Regions from separate parts of the Faecalibacillus sp. H12 genome, predicted to be linked through region 1. Evidence: predicted binding sites of a transcription regulator. Region 1 holds the regulator's gene; the other holds the start of a gene.
The links. Region 1 encodes Rex, which represses fermentation and respiration genes when NADH is low (regulators of the CRP and FNR family bind a similar motif). Its sites were predicted from a motif close to GTGAANNNNTTCAC; they were not measured.
Positions count from the first base shown of each region.

Region 1 (3,434 bases):
TATTGGACCGGGTTCTTATACTGGTGTACGTGTTGCTTTAACGATTGCGAAAACATTAAATGCAACGATGAATATTAAGGTAAAAACTGTTTCTTCTTTAAAGGCGATGGCAGGAATGAAAAAAGCTATTTCTATTTTAGATGCAAGAAGCCATAAATTATTTCTAGGAATTTACAATGAAGGAAAGGTTATTGTTGATGATTGTTTAATAAATATTGATGAATTTGAAAATTATCAAAAACAATATACTGATTATGAAATTGTTGGTGATACACATTTAGTAGGAATACTTGAAAAAGAAGTGGATCTTGCCAAGCATATTTATACACTTTCTACTTTAGAAAAAGAAATAGAAAATGTTGATGGTCTTGTTCCAAGATATATTAAGGAAGTTGAGGCTAAAAAAATATGTCAATAAGAGAAATGAAAGTTGATGATTTAAAAAGAATTGTAGAATTAGAAAAAGATCTTTTTTTATCACCATGGAATGAAGAAGATTTTATACATGAATTAAAAGAAAACCCTATGGCGGGTTATTATATTCTTGAAAAAGAAAATCAAATTATTGGATACATAGGATTATGGTTTTTAGGTGATCAATGTCAAATTACAACAATTGCGACGGATCGACATTTTCAAGGACAAGGGTATGCAAGCCAACTGATGGAATACGCTCTTGAAAAAAGTGAAGAATTACATTATCAAAATGTTAATTTAGAAGTACGTGTTTCAAATGTAAAAGCAATTGCTTTATATCAAAAATTTGGGTTTAAAAATGTTGCTGTTAGAAAAAGATACTATAGCAATGGTGAAGATGCGTATTTAATGATCAAGAAATTGGAGGGATAGAGATGTCATTATTACTAGCAATTGAATCAAGTTGTGATGAAATGGCGATGGCTGTCTTAAAAGATCAAAGAGAATTTTTAAGTAGTGTCGTGGCAAGTCAAATCGACATACATGCAATGTATGGTGGTGTTGTCCCTGAAATTGCCAGCCGTAAGCATGTTGAATGTGTATCTGTTGTTTTAAAAGAAACGTTAAAACAAGCAAATATAAAAATGGAAGACCTTGATGCTATTTGTGTAACAAAAGGTCCAGGACTTGTTGGCTCTTTACATATTGGTTTACAAGTCGCTAAAACACTTTCTTTGGCTTATGATAAACCATTAATTGGGGTTCACCATATTGCAGGGCATATTTATGCAAATAATTATGAAAAAGATATTGTTTATCCAGCACTATGTCTTGTAGTCAGTGGTGGGCATACAGAGCTTGTTTTGATGAAACATCCTTATTCTTTTGAAGTGATTGGTGAAACTTTAGATGATGCTGTTGGAGAAGCATATGATAAAGTGGGAAGAGTTTTAAATCTTCCTTATCCAGGAGGACCGGTTTTAGATAAAATGGCTCATTTAGGAAAGGCAAGTTATCATTTACCTAAACCATTAGATGATGATAGTTATAATTTTAGTTTTAGTGGTTTAAAATCAGCAGTAATCAATTTAGCACATAATCATAGACAAAAAGGTTTAGAAATCAATCAAAATGATTTAGCAACGTCTTTTCAAAATGTTGTTGTTGATGTTTTGGTCGATAAAACGATTCGAGCTGCTAAAGAATATGGTGTTAAAGAAATTATGTTAGCTGGTGGGGTTTCTGCTAATAGGGGTTTAAGAGAAAAGATGAAAGAGCAAGTTGCCATGTTAGAAGACGTACAATTGTCTCTTCCACCAATGAAATGTTGTACAGATAATGCAATGATGATTGCTTTAGCAGGAAAAGTTATGTATGATAATAATAAGTTTAGTGATTTATCGCTTGGCATTAAACCACATCTTGATTTAGAATTAGAATCAATAGGAGGGGATTAGTGTGGAGAAAAAAATATCAAAAGCGACAATGTCCCGTTTTCCTGTTTATTTAAAAGCGCTTAGAAAAATGCAACATGAAGGAAAAGAAACATGTTTATCGAGTGAATTGTTTGAAATTACAGGAATACAAGATACAACAATTAGGCGTGATTTTACATATTTATCAAAAACGGATAATTTTGGTAGACGTGGAAGAGGCTATGATGTTAAACATCTTATAGATGGTTTAAGTGAAGTTTTAGGTTTACGATTAGATGAACCTATTATTTTAATTGGGGTTGGCAATTTAGGAAGTGCCATTTTAAAATATAATCGTTGGCAATATACAGTAGGTAAGATTGTTTGTGGTTATGATATGGATAAAAATAAAGAAGGGGAAAGATTTGGTGTGAAAATTTGTCATATTGACAAGTTGGAAGAAACTTTTCCAAGTGATTGTAAAATTGCTATTTTGGCGATTTCAGAAAATGTTCAAGAAACAGTGGATCGTTTAATGAAATTAGGCATTAAAGGAATTGTAGATTTTACGCATAGTCATTTTATGGTTCAAGAAGGCGTTGAAGTCCAAACAGTAGATGTTGTGGTAGCTATTCAAGAATTAGTAATTAAAATGAAATCAAATGATCAAGAATAGGGAGAGAAAAATGTTTGAATTTATTACAGTAAGAGAATTATATGAATTATATATCAATGATAGAGACCAATTAGATGGTATTGAATATGTTGAATTACAAGGATGGATCCGTACAAATAGAAATAGTGGGAAAATCGGATTTTTAGCTTTAAATGATGGAACATATTTTAAAAATGTACAAGTTGTTTATTTAGATGAAATTATTGATAATTATGAAGAAGCTTCTCATATTTCTACAGGAAGTGCTGTTAAAGTAACTGGTAAATTAAAATTAACACCAGATGGAAAACAACCTTTTGAAATTGAAGCAACACATTTAGTGGTTGAAGGAACTTGTGATGAAGATTTCCCATTACAAAAGAAAAGACATTCTTTTGAATACATGAGAGAAATTCCTCACTTAAGACCAAGAGCAAATACTTTTTATGCAATCTTTAGATTAAGATCTGTTTTATCAATGGCTATTCATGAATTCTTCCAAAACCAAGGATTCGTTTATGTCCATACACCAATCATTACTTCAAATGATGGTGAAGGTGCTGGAGAAATGTTTAGAGCAACAACAATCGATAATACAGAATTTGATAAAGATTTCTTTGGAAAAGAAGCTTATCTTACAGTTACAGGACAATTACATGTTGAAGCTTTTGCTTTAACATATCGTGATGTTTATACATTTGGACCTGCCTTTAGAGCGGAAAATTCAAATACTTCAAGACATGCTAGTGAATTCTGGATGATTGAACCTGAAATTGCTTTTGCTGACTTAGAAGATGATATGGATTTAATTGAAGATATGGTTAAATACTGTATTGATTATGTCTTAGATAATGCACCAGAAGAAATGAAATTCTTTGAAAGCATGATTGATAAAGAATGTATCAAACGTATCAAAGCAGTTAGAGATAGTGATTTTAAACGTATGA
Region 1 is NZ_JABWDK010000002.1:318,745-322,178, forward strand. It holds gene tsaB (tRNA (adenosine(37)-N6)-threonylcarbamoyltransferase complex dimerization subunit type 1 TsaB) at 1-418, shown strand, start outside; gene rimI (ribosomal protein S18-alanine N-acetyltransferase) at 409-849, shown strand; gene tsaD (tRNA (adenosine(37)-N6)-threonylcarbamoyltransferase complex transferase subunit TsaD) at 852-1,874, shown strand; gene HUU89_RS04650 (redox-sensing transcriptional repressor Rex) at 1,876-2,508, shown strand; gene asnS (asparagine--tRNA ligase) at 2,519-3,434, shown strand, end outside.

Region 2 (3,434 bases), on a different contig from region 1:
ATGACCATTATCATAAAAATACCCCAAATCATTTTTGTCTTTTATACTTTTTCCATGTCCACGATGGTCATGAATAATACATAAATAACCTTGATTTGATAAGAAATTCATAAAGTCGATGTATCTCTCTTTATGCTCACACATACCATGAGAAATTTGTACAATTCCTTTTGGGCTTTCACAAGAAATAATAATGCCATCTAATTTTAGTTGATCATAATTTGATTTTATTTGAAAACTTTTGTACATATTTATCACCTAACTATATTATAACTAAAAAACAAATATTTTGATATGATAAAGAATTAATATAACAAAAAAAGTCTTGATAAAATCAAGACTTTTTAGCTTTTTTTAGGAAAACCCTAATTATTTACAAGCTTCTTCAATTGCAACAGCAACAGCTACAGTAGCTCCAACCATTGGGTTGTTACCCATACCGATTAATCCCATCATTTCTACGTGAGCAGGAACTGATGAAGAACCAGCAAATTGAGCATCACTGTGCATACGTCCCATAGTATCAGTCATACCATAAGAAGCAGGACCAGCAGCCATGTTATCAGGATGTAAAGTACGTCCAGTTCCACCACCAGATGCAACTGAGAAGTATTTTTTACCTTGTTCAATACATTCTTTTTTGTATGTTCCAGCAACAGGATGTTGGAAACGAGTAGGGTTAGTAGAGTTACCAGTGATTGATACATCTACACCTTCTTTATGCATGATAGCAACACCTTCACGTACGTCATCTGCACCATAGCAGTTAACTTTAGCACGTGGACCATCACTATAAGCAGTTCTAGATACTTCTTTAACTTCTCCAGTAAAATAATCGAATTGAGTTTCTACATAAGTGAAACCATTGATTCTTGAGATGATTTTAGCAGCATCTTTTCCTAAACCATTTAAGATAACTCTTAATGGATTTTTTCTTACTTTGTTAGCTTTTTCAGCAATTTTGATTGCACCTTCAGCAGCAGCGAAAGATTCATGTCCAGCTAAGAAAGCGAAACATTGAGTATTTTCGTTTAATAACATTGCTCCTAAGTTACCATGACCTAAACCTACTTTACGATCATCAGCAACAGATCCTGGAATACAGAATGATTGTAATCCAACACCGATTGTTTTAGCAGCATCTTCTGCTTTAGTATCACCATTTTTAATTGCCATAGCAGCACCAACTGTATATGCCCAACAAGCGTTTTCGAAACAAATTGGTTGTGTAGATTTTACGATATCATAAACGTTGATACCTTTTTCATCACAAATAGCTTTTGCTTCTTCGATTGATTTGATATCATATTTAGCTAATGCAGCGTTAATTTGATCAATTCTTCTTTCATAACTTTCAAATAATGCCATTTTTTCGTATCCTCCTATTATTCTTTTCTTGGATCGATGTATTTAGCAGCATCGTTGAATCTACCGTAGTTACCTTTAGCAGCTTCTAAAGCTTCATTAGCATCTTTTCCATCTTTAATCATTTCCATCATTCTACCTAAGTTAACGAATTCGTAACCGATAATTTCATCATTTGTATCTAAAGCGATACGAGTAATGTAACCTTCAGTTAATTCTAAGTAACGAGGTCCTTTTAATTTAGTAGAGTATGATGTACCTACCATTGATCTTAAACCTTTACCTAAGTCTTCAAGACCAGCACCTACAGGCAATCCACCTTCAGAGAATGCTGATTGAGTACGTCCATAAACGATTTGTAAGAATAATTCTCTCATAGCTGTGTTAATAGCGTCACAAACTAAGTCAGTATTTAAACCTTCTAATAAAGTTTTACCAACTAATGCTTCACTAGCCATAGCAGCAGAGTGAGTCATACCTGAGCATCCAACAGTTTCGATTAATGCTTCTTCAATGATACCTTCTTTAACATTTAAAGTAAGTTTACATGCACCTTGTTGTGGAGCACACCAACCAATACCATGTGTTAAACCAGAAATATCTTTGATTTCTCTTGAATATACCCATTTTCCTTCTTCAGGAATAGGAGCACATCCGTGTGATGCACCACGATTTACAGTGCACATTTCTTCAACTTCATGTGAATAAATCATTTTTTATTTTCTCCTTTCATCACATTAATGATCACAAACATTAAAAAAGAAATAACGTAAAACTACATAAATTTCTTCCTTCAGGTGAAGGAATTCACCTGAACAAATTATAAAGTGTCGATTAAAGAAAGTCAATGAAACAAGAAAGATAAATAAATGAAAAAAGAAATTTTTTTGTATCTATCAAAGAATATTTTATAAAAAAAGGGACAAAATAGTATTTGAAGTTGAAAAAAAGTAGTCAAAAAGGGTTGACACACAAGGTTAGTATATGCTAACTTATAGACAGTTAGTTACGGCTAACTTCGTGTTAATAAATCATTTTTTATTGATACCAGATCACAAACAAAAATCACAAACACAAACAAAACAAAAATGAAAGAAGGAAGTATTAAAATGGATTTAATTCAAAGTATTAAAGCACGCGAAGTATTAGACTCTCGTGGAAATCCAACTGTTGAAGTTGAAGTTAGAAGTGAATGTGGAGCTTTTGGTAGAGCAATCGTACCAAGTGGAGCTTCTACAGGAATTTATGAAGCAGTGGAATTAAGAGATGGAGACAAATCACGTTATTTAGGTAAAGGTGTTTTACAAGCTGTTAAAAATGTAAACGAAGTGATTGCTCCTGAATTATTAGGATATGATGTTTTTGCTCAAAGAGAAATCGATCAGGCAATGATTGATTTAGATGGTACAGATAATAAAGGAAAACTTGGAGCAAATGCTATCTTAGGTGTTTCTCTTGCCGTTGCTAAATGTGCTGCTGATTCATTAGGTATGCCATTATATCGTTATATTGGTGGAGAAAATGCTCATGTTATTCCTACACCAATGATGAATATTATCAATGGTGGAGCACATGCTGATAACAACATTGATTTCCAAGAATTTATGATTATGCCAGTTTCAGCTCCTACATTCAAAGAAGCGATTCGTATGGGTGCTGAAGTATTCCATAATTTAAAAGCTGTATTACATGATAAAGGATTAAATACTGCTGTAGGTGACGAAGGTGGATTTGCTCCTAACTTAAAATCAAATGAAGAAGCTATTCAAACAGTTATCGAAGCTATTGAAAAAGCAGGTTATAAGCCAGGTGTAGATGTTAAACTTGCAATGGATGTTGCTAGTTCAGAATTCTATAAAGATGGTAAATATGTTTTACCGGGTGAAGGAAATAGAACATTTACTTCAAAAGAGTTAGTTGATTTCTACGGTGAACTTGTTGAAAAATATCCAATTATTTCTATCGAAGATGGTCTTGATCAAGATGACTGGGACGGATGGAAATATTTAACTGAAAAATTAGGTAAAAAAGTACAATTAGTAGGGGATGACTTCTTTGTAACAAATACA
Region 2 is NZ_JABWDK010000017.1:1,139-4,572, reverse strand. It holds gene HUU89_RS10345 (alpha/beta fold hydrolase) at 1-249, opposite strand, end outside; gene HUU89_RS10340 (GGGtGRT protein) at 370-1,368, opposite strand; gene HUU89_RS10335 (iron-sulfur cluster assembly scaffold protein) at 1,386-2,078, opposite strand; gene eno (phosphopyruvate hydratase) at 2,475-3,434, shown strand, end outside.
Region 2: HUU89_RS10335 (iron-sulfur cluster assembly scaffold protein) is a predicted target of Rex. The motif match lies at 2,163-2,176, and genes of this name have one in related genera.